2 regions of the Pseudarthrobacter sp. TE9888 genome follow, and region 1 is predicted to be linked to the other one. Evidence: predicted binding sites of a transcription regulator. Region 1 holds the regulator's gene; the other holds the start of a gene.
What was found. Region 1 encodes HrcA, which represses chaperone genes, less so after heat shock. Its sites were predicted from a motif close to TTNGCACTCGNNNNNNNCGAGTGCNAA; they were not measured.
Positions count from the first base shown of each region.

Region 2: groES (co-chaperone GroES) is a predicted target of HrcA. The motif match lies at 2,363-2,389, and genes of this name have one in related genera.

Region 1 covers NZ_JBWBRD010000002.1:3,668,419-3,675,625, reverse strand. The annotation lists gene lepA (translation elongation factor 4) at 1-1,538, shown strand, start outside; gene hemW (radical SAM family heme chaperone HemW) at 1,564-2,793, shown strand; gene ACZ9J7_RS17500 (DUF4870 domain-containing protein) at 2,830-3,240, opposite strand; gene ACZ9J7_RS17495 (DUF3097 domain-containing protein) at 3,362-4,213, opposite strand; gene hrcA (heat-inducible transcriptional repressor HrcA) at 4,384-5,397, shown strand; gene dnaJ (molecular chaperone DnaJ) at 5,483-6,610, shown strand; gene ACZ9J7_RS17480 (16S rRNA (uracil(1498)-N(3))-methyltransferase) at 6,613-7,207, shown strand, end outside.
Region 2 covers NZ_JBWBRD010000002.1:107,746-114,952, reverse strand. The annotation lists gene ACZ9J7_RS01010 (shikimate 5-dehydrogenase) at 1-610, shown strand, start outside; gene ACZ9J7_RS01005 (THUMP-like domain-containing protein) at 617-1,855, opposite strand; gene ACZ9J7_RS01000 (hypothetical protein) at 1,910-2,290, shown strand; gene groES (co-chaperone GroES) at 2,546-2,839, shown strand; gene groL (chaperonin GroEL) at 2,919-4,529, shown strand; gene ACZ9J7_RS00985 (dihydrofolate reductase family protein) at 4,674-5,276, opposite strand; gene ACZ9J7_RS00980 (ATP-dependent DNA ligase) at 5,347-6,870, shown strand; gene ACZ9J7_RS00975 (DUF389 domain-containing protein) at 6,886-7,207, opposite strand, start outside.

The sequences.
Region 1 (7,207 bases):
CCGCGTGCGAAGGCGCGATTCTGTTGGTCGATGCGGCCCAGGGCATCGAAGCCCAGACGCTGGCGAACCTGTACCTGGCCATGGAGAACAATCTCGCCATCATCCCGGTCCTGAACAAGATCGACCTGCCGGCGGCGCAGCCTGAAAAGTACGCAGCGGAACTGGCCAGCCTAATCGGCGGCGACCCGGAGGATGTGCTGCGGGTGTCCGGCAAAACCGGCGTTGGCGTGGAGGCGCTCCTGGACAAGATCGTCCGCGACCTGCCGGCGCCGACGGGCGATCCGGACGCGCCGGCCCGGGCCATGATTTTCGACTCGGTCTACGACACCTACCGGGGCGTGGTGACGTACGTGCGCGTGGTGGACGGCATGCTCCACCCCCGTGAACGCATCCAGATGATGTCCACCCGGGCCTCGCACGAGCTCCTCGAAATCGGCGTCAGCTCCCCGGAACCCACACCCTCCAAGGGCCTCGGCGTGGGCGAAGTGGGCTACCTGATCACCGGCGTAAAGGATGTTCGGCAGTCCAAGGTGGGCGACACCGTCACCAACCTTGCCAAGCCGGCGGCCGAGTCCCTGCCCGGCTACGCCGACGCCAAACCCATGGTGTTCTCGGGCCTGTATCCGCTGGACGGCGCCGACTACCCGGTGCTGCGCGACGCCCTCGAAAAGCTCATGCTCAACGATGCAGCACTGGTCTACGAACCGGAGACCTCGGCCGCACTGGGATTCGGCTTCCGAGTCGGCTTCCTCGGCCTGCTGCACCTTGAGATCACCCGCGAACGCCTGGAGCGGGAATACAACCTCGACCTGATCTCCACGGCACCGAACGTGGAATACGAGGTGACTTTGGAGGACAAGAAGGTGGTCCGCGTGACCAACCCCAGCGAGTACCCCACGGGCAAAATCGCCGAGGTCCGCGAACCGATGGTTTCGGCCACCATCCTGGCCCCCAACGAATTCGTCGGGGCCATCATGGAACTGTGCCAGTCCCGCCGCGGCGTCATGGGCGGCATGGACTACCTCTCCGAGGACCGGGTGGAAATCCGGTACCGCCTGCCGCTGGCGGAAATCGTGTTCGACTTCTTCGACATCCTCAAGTCCAAGACCCGTGGCTACGGCTCCCTGGACTGGAAGGCCGACGGCGAGCAGGTCGCCGACCTCGTGAAGGTGGACATCATGCTCCAGGGCGAACAGGTGGACGCCTTCAGCGCCATCACCCACCGCGACAAGGCCTACGCCTACGGCGTGATGATGACCGGCAAGCTCCGCGAACTCATCCCGCGGCAGCAGTTCGAGGTGCCGATCCAGGCGGCCATTGGCTCCAGGATCATTGCCCGCGAAAGCATCCGGGCCATCCGCAAGGACGTGCTGGCCAAATGCTACGGCGGTGACATCTCCCGAAAGCGCAAGCTGCTGGAGAAGCAAAAAGAGGGCAAGAAGCGCATGAAGATGGTGGGCACGGTGGAGGTTCCGCAGGAAGCGTTCATCGCCGCCCTCACCACCGACGAATCGAAGGACAAGGCCAAGAAGAAGTGACCACCGCGCAGCAGGGGACCCGCTGATGCCCAGCGTACTTCCCCTCGGCGACCCGGCGCCGTCGGACGGTCTGCTGCCTGCCCAGGCAGCGGACGGTGCGGCGGCCCGGGCCTTTGGCCTGTATGTCCACATTCCGTTCTGCGCGGTGCGCTGCGGGTACTGCGATTTCAACACCTACACCGCTACGGAACTGGGCGGCGGCGCGTCGCAGGATGCCTACGCGCAAACCGCAGTGTCGGAAGTGTCCTTGGCCGCCCAGGTGATGAGTCGTTCCGGGCTGCCGGAACGCAAGCTCAGCACTGTCTTTTTCGGGGGCGGCACGCCCACCCTGCTTCCGGCCGATGACCTCGCCCTGATCCTTCGCGCCGCCATTGACCGGTGGGGCATCGAGGACGGCGCCGAGGTCACCACGGAAGCCAACCCCGATTCGGTCACCCCCGCATCCCTCGCCATCCTCAAGGAGGCGGGTTTCACGAGGGTCTCCTTCGGCATGCAGTCCGCAGTCCCGCACGTGCTGAAGGTCCTGGACCGCACCCATACGCCCAGCAGGGTTCCGCAGGTGGTGCAGTGGGCGCGGGAGGCCGGGCTGGATGTCAGCCTGGACCTGATTTACGGGACGCCGGGGGAGTCGCTGGCCGACTGGCGCCACTCCCTGGAGACTGCCCTCTCCTACCAGCCGGACCACATCAGCGCCTACGCGCTGATTGTGGAGGACGGCACCAAGCTGGCCGCGCAGATGCGCCGCGGCGAGGTGCTGGGAATTGACGACGACGACCACGCCGACAAGTACGAACTCGCCGACCAGCTCATCACCGACGCCGGGCTCGGCTGGTATGAGGTCAGCAACTGGGCGCGGAGTCCGGAGCACGCGTGCCGCCACAACCTGGCCTACTGGCGTGGCGACGATTGGTGGGGCATCGGCCCCGGCGCGCACTCGCACGTGGGCGGGGTGCGCTGGTGGAACGTGAAGCACCCGTCCGCGTATGCCAACCGCCTGTCCCAGGGGCATTCGCCTGCGGCGGGCCGGGAAACCCTTGACGCCGAAACCAGGAACATGGAGCGGGTGATGCTGGAGGCGCGCCTGCAGTCAGGCCTTGAGGTTTCGGCCCTTAGCGCCGGGGGCAGGCACCAGGTTGCCGGGCTCATTGCTGGCGGCCTGGTGGAGCCGGCCGCCGCTTTCCAGGGCCGCCTTGTCCTTACGCTGAAGGGCAGGCTCCTGGCGGACGCCGTGGTCCGCCGCGTCCTTCCGGACTGACGGCCGCCGGCGCGTCCAAGGGGAGGGCCCGCTCCGCTACTTGATCCAGCGCAGGTTGTACTGGTAGCGGTGCGGCTGGCCCTTGTTGACGTGGATCCCTGCGGCCACGGAGAAACAGGTCAGCGCGACCCAAATCAGGGTTGCGATCACGGCGAAGATGTTGCCCACGTAGGGAATGAACACCAGGATGTTGGCCAGGACGGCGGCGATGGTGGGGGGCAGGCTGAAGTTCAGTGCCTCTTTGGATTCCTGCGCGGTGAACGGCCCGCGGTCGCGGAAGATCAGGTAGATCAGCAGCGAGGGCACGCAGCCAAGGATCCCGCCGAAATGTGCCAGCGTGGCCCATTGGCGGTCCTCGCTGGCCGTGAGCGGCAGGGCATTGGCGGGGACGCCATGGTACTCGGAGCGGCCTTGGCCGTCCCTGTGATCACGTGCGTTTTCTGCCACAGTCTGTTCCTTCGGAGATGCAAGTGGTGCTGACGTCAAATACGGGTGCGGTGTGCAATACCCCTGGGAGAGCCGGCATTGCACTATCAAGAATACTGGCTCCGGGGGCAGTGTCCGCCCTTCAGGGCACGGTGAGGAAGTCGATGACTTCCTCAACCCGCCCCAGCAGCGATGCTTCCAGGTCGGCGTATGTGCGGACGGTACCCAGCAGTTTCTGCCATCCGAGGCCGATGTCTTCCTTGGTGGCGTGCGGCCAGCCGAAGGCTTTCAGGATCCCGGTCTTCCAGTCCTGTCCACGGGGCACGGCAGGCCACTTGTCGATGCCCAGCACCGCCGGCCGGATAGCCTGCCAGACATCAACGTAGGGGTGTCCCACGATCAGGACATTCCCGGCCGCGCCGGGGGAGGCCATAACGGCGTCGGCGATGCGGGACTCCTTCGAATCCGGAACGAGGTGGTCCACGAGGACGCCGAGCCGCCGGCCGGGACCGGGGTTGAAGCCGGCAACCGCCGCGGCGAGATCGTCGATGCCGTGCAGGGGTTCGACGACGATGCCCTCTACCCGAAGGTCGTCGCCCCAGACCTTTTCCACCAGTTCGGCGTCGTGCTTGCCCTCCACCCAGATGCGGCTTGCCTTGGCCACCTGGGCCCGCTGGCCGGCGACCCGGACAGAACCGGAGGCCGTCCTGCCGGCGACCGGACCGCCGGCAGCCGGACGTGGTGCCGGGGGCACGAGCCTGATGGGCCGGCCCTCCAGGAGGAAACCGAAACCCAGCTTGAAGGACCGGGACTTCCCGCGCCGGTCCTCCAGGGCAACCACGTGCATTCCTCCGGATTTTTCCACCCGCGTCACGGCACCCACCCAGCCTGACTGCACGTCCTCCAGCACCATGCCCCGCTCCACCGGCACCTCGGGCAATTCCGCTTTGGCCGGGGCGGATATGCCGCGGGGCCCCCAGTTTTGGTAATCCATGGATTCGATCCGCCTAGCGCTAGGTCCTCCGCACCGGAATTTCGCCCGGAGCGGTACCAATGCTAACAACGGGCCAAGGCATAATAGACTGTTAGCACTTAGGCATGTCGAGTGCTAACAAGGTGGCATCTGGCGGGGCATGGGCCCCGCACCGTGGATGGAGGTGGAGAGTGAGCGAGCCACGCAAACTGGAAGTGCTGCGGGCCATCGTGGAGGATTACGTCCACTCCCGCGAGCCGGTCGGGTCGAAGGCCCTGGTTGAGCGGCACCATCTTGGGGTTTCCAGCGCAACTATCCGGAACGATATGGCGGCCCTTGAGGACGAGGGATTAATCACGGCCCCCCACACCAGTGCAGGGCGGATTCCCACGGACAAGGGCTACCGCCTTTTCGTTGACCAGATCTCGGCGGTCAAGCCGCTCTCTGCAGCCGAACGCCGGGCCATCCAGTCCCTGCTTGAAGGCGCAGACGATCTCGACGACGTCCTGGACCGTACTGTCCGGCTGCTTTCCCAACTGACCAACCAGGTGGCTGTGGTCCAGTATCCGCACCTCAGCAAGGCCCTGGTGCGCCACATCGAATTCGTGCTGCTTGCCCCCCGCAAGGTGTTGGTGGTGCTCATTGCCAACAGCGGCAAGGTGGAGCAGCGGGTCATCGACGTCGGCCAGGACCTGGGCGACGACGCCGTGGCAGCACTCCGCACGCGTTTCCTCGCCGCACTGTCCGGGACGCCGCTGAGCCGGCTTGCCACGGCCCTTCCTTCCGTCGTGGCGGGCACGGCGCAGGCACACCGCCAGGCTGCGCACGCCCTGGCACTTGGCCTCGAGGGGCTGGCGCAAAACACCAGGGAGGACCGGATGGTCATGGCCGGGACAGCCAACCTGGCCCGGTCCAACGTGGACTTCCCCCTCAGCATCGGCCCCGTACTCGAGGCCCTTGAGGAGCAGGTGGTGATGCTGCGGTTGCTGAGCGAGATGGCACAGGACCACCGCGGCGTTGCCGTCAGCATCGGAAGGGAGAACCCCTACGACGGCCTGGCCGAAGCCTCGGTAGTGGCCACCGGCTACGGCCCGGACAGCGCCGCCAAGGTAGGGATCCTCGGCCCGACCAGGATGGACTACCCCACCACCATGGCCGCCGTCCGGGCAGTGGCCCGCTACCTTTCCAGGATTTTGGGGCCCTGACCCGCGCGGCCGGAGCATTCTCCGGCCGGGAACAAAGAGCCGGGCGCCCGACTGAACGCAGTACAACAAGGAAGAGATACGAACTTTGAGCAGCCACTATGACGTCCTTGGAGTCTCACCCGAAGCTACGGGCGAAGAGATCAAAAAGGCCTACCGCAAACTGGCCCGCACCCTCCACCCGGACGTAAACCCCGGTGAGGATGCCTCGGAACGCTTCAAGGCAGTAACTCACGCCTACGAGGTCCTTTCCGACCCCCAGAAGCGCCGGATCTACGACACCACGGGCAACGAGAACGGCACGGACAACGGCTTCGGCGGGGCCGGTTACGCGGGCCAGGGCTTCGCATTCCAGGACATCTTCGACACCTTCTTCGGCGCCGGGGGCACCTCCGGCCCGGCTTCCCGCGTCCGCCGCGGCCAGGACGCCCTCATCAGCGTCCGGATCGACCTTCGCGACGCCGTGTTCGGCGTGAACAAGAAGCTCGAAGTGGACACCGCCGTCGTCTGCCCCACCTGTGAGGGATCCTGCTGCCGGCCCGGCACGCACCCCGAGCGCTGCGACATCTGCGGCGGCAGCGGCCAGGTCCAGCGGGCCGTCCGCTCCATTCTTGGCCAGGTCATGACGGCGGCCCCTTGCGGCACCTGCGAAGGGTTCGGCACCGTCATCAAGGACCCCTGCAACGAATGCAGCGGCCAGGGCCGAATCCGCAGCCGGCGTTCGCTGACCATCAAGGTTCCCGCCGGCGTGGCCACCGGAACCAGGATCCAGCTCTCGGGGCAGGGCGAGGCGGGACCTGCGGGCGGCCCCGCCGGCGACCTGTACGTGGAAATCCGCGTCAACAATGACGCCACCTATGTGAGGGAAGGCGATGACCTTCACGCCACCTTGCACATCCCGATGACTGCCGCCGCCCTGGGCACCGACGTCAACCTGGAAACCTTCGACGGCACCCAGGACATCGACGTCAAGCCCGGAACCCAGTCCGGCGAGATCATCACCCTGCGCGGCCTGGGTGTCACCCACCTGCGCGGCTACGGCCGCGGGGACCTGAAGGTCCACCTCCAGGTGGACACGCCGGCCAAGCTCGACCCGGCGCAGGAGGACCTCCTCCGGCAGCTCGCCAAGCTTCGCGGGGAACAGATCACCGAGGGAAAGCTCGCCGCCAGCGGTGGCATGTTCGCCAAGCTCCGGGACCGGTTCGGTAACCTGTAGCGGTGAGCAATCCCGTCTTCTTCACACCCGCCGGCTCGCTGGCCGGAATGGTCCCTGGCGGCCATTTTGTCCTGGACGGTTCTGAGGCACGCCACGCCGTGACGGTCAAACGGCTGTCGCCGGGAGAGCCGGTGGACATCGTCGACGGCGCCGGCACCCGCATGACCGGAAAAGTCGTCGCAGCTGCCCCTTCCGGTCTCGAAGTGGAATGCAGCGCCGTGGCCACGGATGAAAGGCCGGACGTCCGGCTGGTACTGGTCCAGGCGCTGGCCAAGGGTGACCGCGACGAGCTGGCGATCGAGACGGCCACGGAACTGGGGATCGACGCCGTCGTACCGTGGCAGTCCGAACGGTCGATCGTCCGTTGGAAGGGCGACAGGGCCGCCCGCGCCCATGCGAAGTGGGAATCTGCCGTGGCGGCGGCCGCGAAACAGGCGCGCCGGGCCTGGATTCCCGAAGTCCGGGCTGCGGTTGAAACGGCAGGGCTCTCCGCTGCCGTGGCGGCCGCTGACCTGGCGGTCATCCTCCACGAAGACGCTGTGCGCCCGCTGCGTGCTGTCCTTCAGGAGTGGCAGGGGAGTGCCCCGGCCGGGATCC
Region 2 (7,207 bases), 3.6 Mb from region 1:
AGACGTCATCGCGCTGGTGGACGAGATGGACCCCTCCGCCAAGGCCATCGACTCCGTAAACACCATCGTGAACACGGACGGCCACCTCAAGGCCTACAACACGGACTACACCGCGATCGAACAGCTCCTCGCCACCAACGCGGTCCCCACGGACTATTCCGTGCTGGTGCAGGGCGCCGGCGGCATGGCCAAGGCCACCGTTGCAGCCCTCCGGGACGCCGGATTCACGGACGTCACCGTCATCGCCCGCAACGAGGCCGCGGGGCGTGCACTGGCGGACCAGTACGGCTTCCAGTGGCGGGCAGCGCTCGACGGCGGGACGGCCGACCTGATCATCAACGTCACCCCGCTGGGGATGGCCGGCGGGGCGGAAGCGGACACCGTGGCTTTCCCGCCGGAAGCCATCAACGCGGCCCGCCTGGTGTTCGATGTGGTGGCGCTGCCCGCCGAAACCCCCCTCATCAAGGCCGCCCGCGCGGCCGGCAAGCCGGTGATCAACGGGGCCGAAGTGGCCACTATCCAGGCGCTGGAGCAGTTCGTCCTGTACACGGGCGTCCGGCCCACCCCGGACCAGGTGCGGGCAGCCGAGGAGTTCATGCGCGCCCAGTAGGGGCAGCTAGGCGGGTTCCACCACGATGGCCACCCGGTCCTCACCGATGCGCGTCAGGACCAGGGTGGCCGACTTGCCGCCCTTCTTCGCGTTCTTTCCGCCGGGCAGCAGCTGCTTCCGCAGCTCTTCCGGGGTGACCGCCGTGCCGCGCTTCTTGATGTCCAGCACGGTGATGCCCTCCTGCTTTACCCAGGCCTTCAGCGCCTTGACGTTGTACGGCATGACCTCCGAAACCTTGTAGGCCCGGGCGAACGGGGTGGCCAGGAGTCCGGGAGCGCAGATGTAGGCGATGTGCTCGTCCACCAGGTGGCCGCCGAGCTGCAGCGCCACATCCGCCACCAGTCCGGCGCGGATTACGGCGCCGTCCGGTTCGTACAGGTACCCCTCCACCGGGCCCACCGGTGCGGCCGGGCCCGCGCCGAAGTCCTCGGCGCTGGTCAGCTCCGCAGGTGCCTGCGGTCCCAGGACCAACGCGGCGCGCCGGACTCCAGGGCGGCGCACGGCGTTGAACCACAGGGTCACCTCCGTGACGTCACCGGCCACCGACACCCACTGCGCCTCGCAGGCCGCCGGCACGGATTCGTGCGGCATGCCCGGGCCCATCTTCACGCCTACTGCCTTGCCTTGGGCAGCCAGCGATTCCACGAAGGACAACGGCGGGGAGAAGGCTTCGGGGTCCCAGATCCGCTTGGTGCCCGAGGTGGAGGTGACCCGCCGGGCGGGGTCCAGCCAGACGCCGTCCATCCCGTCGAGGGGGACGGACGCGGCGTCAGCATGGACCACTGTGGCGTTGGGGAAAGGGATGAGGTTCACGGTGGCGCAGGCCGCGGTGGTTTCGTCCATTTCGACGGCGGTGACGTGGATGTCCAGGGACGCCAGGGCCAGGGAATCGGCGCCCAGGCCGCAGCCCAGGTCCGCCACATGGCTGATGCCGGCGGCGGCGAACCGCTGGGCGTGGTGGGCGGCCACATTCAGGCGCGTTGCCTGTTCCAGACCGGCCTGCGTGAAGAGCATCTGGCGGGCGAACTCGCCGAATTTTGACTCCGCCTTGGTGCGCAGCCGCGATTGAGTCAGGACGGCCGAGACAAGCCCTGCAGGGTGCCCGGCCTTCCGGAGTGCTGTGTTGAGCTCGAACGAGTCCTCATCCCGGTACGGGCCCAGGGATGCCAGCAACTCCCAGCCCTCGGGGGTCAGCAACGGTGCGATTTGGTCCTGTGCCATCTGGTCCTGGGGAGCGTGAGCCATGGGTTCCAGCCTAGTGGAGGAGCGGGTGGGCGGGATGCGGATACTGTTGAAACCATGGATGAGAGCGCAGCCACCCGCGAGCCCGATGACCACGAATCGCGTGACCGCGGCCCGGCCAGGTTCGCCCGGCCGGTCCTGATTGCCGCGGCCGTCGTGGCCGTGGTCTGCATCGCGCTGCTGGTGATCATCTTCCTGCTCGATACGTTCAACGCCACCGTTTACTCGGTAGGCGGCAACGACGTCCAGGACAACACCCAGGAGGCCAGGGACATCCGCGGGCTGTACGACGGCGCGCGGGCCGGAAGCATCTTCTTCCTCGTTGCTGCGCTGCTCGCCGCAGCAGGGTCCGGCTGGGTGCTCTTCCGGGGACGGAAGCAGTGCGGCGGCGACACGGACGGCGGCGAGGACGTGGACTTCGACGACCTGGGCCGCTAGGTACAGGGCGCCATTTCGCGTCCCCGGCCACCCGCCGTCGTCCGCCCCGGGCTGTACGCCCACGACGAAACGTTGGCACTCACCTTGACCGAGTGCTAACTCATACATAGAGTCTTCATTAGCACTCTCCCTAGGAGGGTGCTAACACATGAAGAGCTGCCAGCCAGGCTGCTGCCGGCACCGCGACGACGGTTTGCCAGCTACGGCGGAAAGCTTTCCAGTCCACGAATTTGCTGACGAAAAGGAGAGGTCCGAGTGTCGGTCTCTATTAAGCCTCTTGAGGATCGTATTGTTGTCCGCCCGCTCGAAGCCGAGCAGACCACGGCTTCCGGCCTGGTCATCCCGGACTCCGCACAGGAGAAGCCGCAGGAAGGCGAAGTTGTCGCAGTAGGCCCCGGCCGCTTCGAAGATGGCAACCGCGTTCCCGTTGACGTAGCCGTTGGCGACGTCGTCATCTACTCCAAGTACGGCGGAACCGAAGTCAAGACCGGCGGCACCGAGTACCTCGTGCTGTCCGCCCGCGACGTCCTGGCAATCGTCGTCAAGTAACTCTTCCGGATCCCCGTGCTGCCGGCCATGCTCACGCTGGCCGGCGGTGCGGGGTTTCTGTCTTTGAAAGGACAAAACCATGGCAAAGCAGCTTGCGTTTAACGACGCTGCCCGCCGGTCCCTTGAGGCCGGCATCGACAAGCTCGCGAACACCGTCAAGGTGACGCTCGGCCCCCGCGGCCGCAACGTCGTCCTGGACAAGAAGTGGGGTGCCCCCACCATCACGAACGACGGCGTCACCATCGCCCGTGAAGTCGAGCTGGACGACCCCTACGAGAACCTTGGCGCACAGCTGGCCAAGGAAGTAGCCACCAAGACCAACGATGTTGCCGGCGACGGCACCACCACCGCCACGGTCCTGGCACAGGCACTGGTCAAGGAAGGCCTGCGCAACGTTGCAGCCGGCGCTGCCCCCGGCCAGATCAAGCGCGGCATCGAGGTTGCGGTTGAGGCCGTGGCTGCCCGCCTGCTGGAAAACGCCCGCCCGGTCGAAGGCACCCAGGTGGCCAACGTTGCCGCCATCTCGGCGCAGAGCGACGAAATCGGCGAGCTCCTCGCCGAGGCGTTCGGCAAGGTGGGCAAGGATGGCGTCATCACCATCGAAGAGTCCTCCACCACCCAGACCGAACTGGTCCTCACCGAGGGCATGCAGTTCGACAAGGGCTACCTGTCCCCGTACTTCGTCACCGACGCGGAGCGCCAGGAAGCAGTCCTCGAGGACGCACTCATCCTGATCAACCAGGGCAAAATCTCCTCGATCCAGGAATTCCTGCCCCTGCTGGAAAAGGCGCTGCAGAGCTCCAAGCCGCTGTTCATCATCGCCGAGGACGTTGAGGGCGAGGCCCTGTCCACGCTGATCGTCAACCGCATCCGCGGCACCCTGAACGTCGTGGCCGTCAAGGCTCCCGGCTTCGGCGACCGCCGCAAGGCCATGCTGCAGGACATCGCCACCCTCACCGGTGCGCAGGTTGTCTCCCCGGAACTGGGCCTCAGCCTGGACTCCGTGGGCCTGGAGGTGCTGGGTACCGCCCGCCGCATCACCGTCACCAAGGACAACACCACCATCGTGGACGGCGCCGGTTCGGCCGAGGACGTAGCTGCACGCGTAGCCCAGCTGCGCGCCGAGCTGACCCGCACCGATTCCGACTGGGACCGCGAGAAGCTCCAGGAACGCCTGGCCAAGCTGGCCGGCGGTATCGGCGTCATCAAGGTCGGCGCTGCCACCGAGGTTGAGCTGAAGGAAAAGAAGCACCGCATCGAGGACGCCGTGTCCTCCACCCGCGCTGCCCTCGAAGAAGGCATCGTTGCCGGCGGCGGCTCCGCCCTGATCCACGCCCTCAAGGCACTGGATGAGGACGCTTCCGTCAAGGCCCTCGAAGGCGACGCCGCCGCAGCCGTGGGCATCGTCCGCCGCGCACTGGTGCAGCCGCTGCGCTGGATTGCCCAGAACGCCGGCTTCGATGGCTACGTTGTCACCTCCAAGGTTGCCGACCTTGAGACCAACAACGGCTTCAACGCCAAGTCCGGCGAGTACGAGGACCTGATCGCCGCGGGCGTCATCGACCCGGTCAAGGTCACCCGTGCAGCCCTCCGCAACGCGGCCTCCATCGCCGCCCTGGTTCTCACCACCGAGACCCTGGTCGTGGAGAAGCCTGCCGAAGAGGACGAGCACGCAGGCCACAGCCACTAACGCTGCGCCCTGGCGGCTTACCGCTGAAAAGGCTGGTCCGGCATCTGCCGGGCCAGCCTTTTGCGTTGTTGTCCTGGACGGTGGCTGGGCCCACGCCGCCAAGGTTCCCTGGCCGAGCGAAGCGAGGTTAGGGGGCGGTGGGGACTAGCCGGCGTCCATCTCCCGCGTCTCAACTTCTCCGGCACGCTCGTACACCAGAGACACCGCACCCTTGGGGAAGCTGCGGGCCTGCTCGCCCAGCGTGAAAGTGGAGGGAACCGTTTCGGCGTCGAAAAGGCGCTTTCCCTGGCCCAGGACCACGGGGTACAGCCAGAGGTGCAGGCGGTCCAGCACATTGGCAGCCAGGAGGGACCGGATCAGGACGCCGCTGCCGAACATATGGGTTTCCCGGTGCTCCTCCCGGAGCCGGGCCGCCGCCGCGGCATCCGGCAGGACAGTGGTGCCGGCCCAGTCCGGGTCCGCCAGCGTGGCGGAGACAACGTACTTGGGCACGCGGTTCAGGGCATCGGCGATGTCACCGGACTGGTGCGGCCAGTAGGACGCAAAGATTTCATAGGTCCTCCGGCCGAGCAGCAGGGCATCAATCCGGCCGATCTCGGCTGCTATCGAGGCACCGGATTCGTCGTCGGACACAGGTGCCTGCCAGCCGCCGAAGGAGAATTCGCCTTCGGGGTCTTCTTCACGGCCGCCGGGCGCCTGGTAGACGCCGTCGAGGGTGATGAACAGGTTCGCCACGATGATCCCCACGCGCACATTGTGGACCCGCGCCCGCACGCTGTCCAGTGTCCCGGTCCAGTGCCCGTGGCAGGATGGTGCCATGCTGCTCCTCGAGCTTGTGGACACCACTAAGGCCGTCGCATCAACCCGTTCCCGGCTGGCAAAGGTGGATGCCCTGGCCCACCTGCTGCGCCGGCTGGAACCGGCGGAGGTCCCGACGGCGGTGGGCTTGCTCAGTGCCAAGCCCCGCCAGGGCCGGGTGGGGGTGGGTTGGAGCGCGGTGGCGGCGGCCAAGGAAGAACCGGCAGCGGAGCCACGCCTCACCGTGTCGGACTTCGATGCCGCCCTGGACCGGCTCCTGGCTACAGCGGGCAGCGGGTCGGGTGCGGAACGGGCGGCCATCCTCGGGACGCTCATGGCGGCCGCCACCGAACCGGAACAGTCGTTCATCGCCGGCGTCCTGCTTGGGGAATTGCGCACCGGTGCCCTGGAAGGAGTGCTGACGGACGCCGTCGCCCGCGCCTCCGACCGGCCCCTCGACGCCGTGCGGCGTGCGGCCATGCTGTCCGGCGACCTCGGCGGGACGGCGCTCCTTGCGCTGACCGGCACCCCGGCCGAGCTTGACGCCGTCGGCCTGGTGGTGGGCCGCCCGGTGCAGCCCATGCTCGCGGCCACCGCCGGCAGCGCGGCTGCCGCCCTGGAAGCGACGGGGGAGGCCTCGGTGGAATTCAAGCTCGACGGCGCCCGCATCCAGGTGCACCGGTCCGGCAGCGAGGTACGGATCTTCACCCGCAACCTTGCGGAGGTCACGCACCGCCTGCCCGAGGTGGTGGACCTGGTCCGCGGGCTGCCGGTGCAGGACGTGATCCTCGATGGCGAAACCCTCGCCCTGGATGAGGAGGGTGCGCCGCGGCCCTTCCAGGAAACCATGTCCCGCTTTGGTGCCGACGCAGTCAGGGAAACCTTGCTGCACCCCTGGTTCTTCGACGTGCTGCACATCGACGGCCGTGACCTGCTGGACGAACCTCTGGCCACCCGCATCGACATCCTGGAGCGGGTGGCCCCCGCACACCGGATCCCGGGGGAGGTCACCGCCGACCCCGAGGTCGCTGAGCGGGTTTCGCAGGATGCCCTGGCCGCGGGCCACGAGGGCGTGGTGGTGAAAGCCATCGGCTCGGCTTATGCTGCCGGCCGGCGCGGATCCAACTGGGTGAAGGTGAAACCGGTCCACACCTATGACCTGGTGGTGCTTGCCTGCGAATGGGGCTCTGGACGCCGGACAGGGATGCTGTCCAACCTGCACCTTGGTGCCCTTGACCCTGCCGGGGAGTTCGGCGAACCGGGCGGCTACGTGATGGTGGGCAAGACGTTCAAAGGCCTCACCGATGAACTGCTGCGCTGGCAGACCGGACGGTTCCAGGAGCTTGAGGTGCGGCGCACCGCCGGCACCGTATGGGTTGAGCCGGTCACCGTCGTCGAAATAGCCATCGACGGGGTGCAGCAGTCACCGCGCTACCCCGGCGGGATCGCCCTGAGGTTTGCCCGGGTCAAGCGCTACCGGGAGGACAAGGCCCCGGCTGAAGCGGACACCATCCAGACACTGCGGGCTTTGCTGCGGCCATAGCGAAAGACTCGCGGATCAGGCCCGGCGCCGGGACCCGTTGCGCTGGCGTTTCAGGCTGCGTGCCACGCCGTCCGGCAGCCGCCGGGTGATTCTCCGGTAGAAGAGGAGGACCGCGACGGCGGCCACAACGATGCCCACGAGGTTGAGCAGCAGTTGCAGCGCGGAGCCTGCGGCCTTCTGGTATTCACCCAGCACCAGGGCCACCGCCACGTAGCCGGCAGCCGGCACAGTGGTCACGGAGATGAAGACGCCGATCAGTGCGGCCGAGCGGCGTCCGATGATGGACAGCATGCCGGCGATCCCCGCCAGCACGGCCACGATCAATGAATACGGCCCG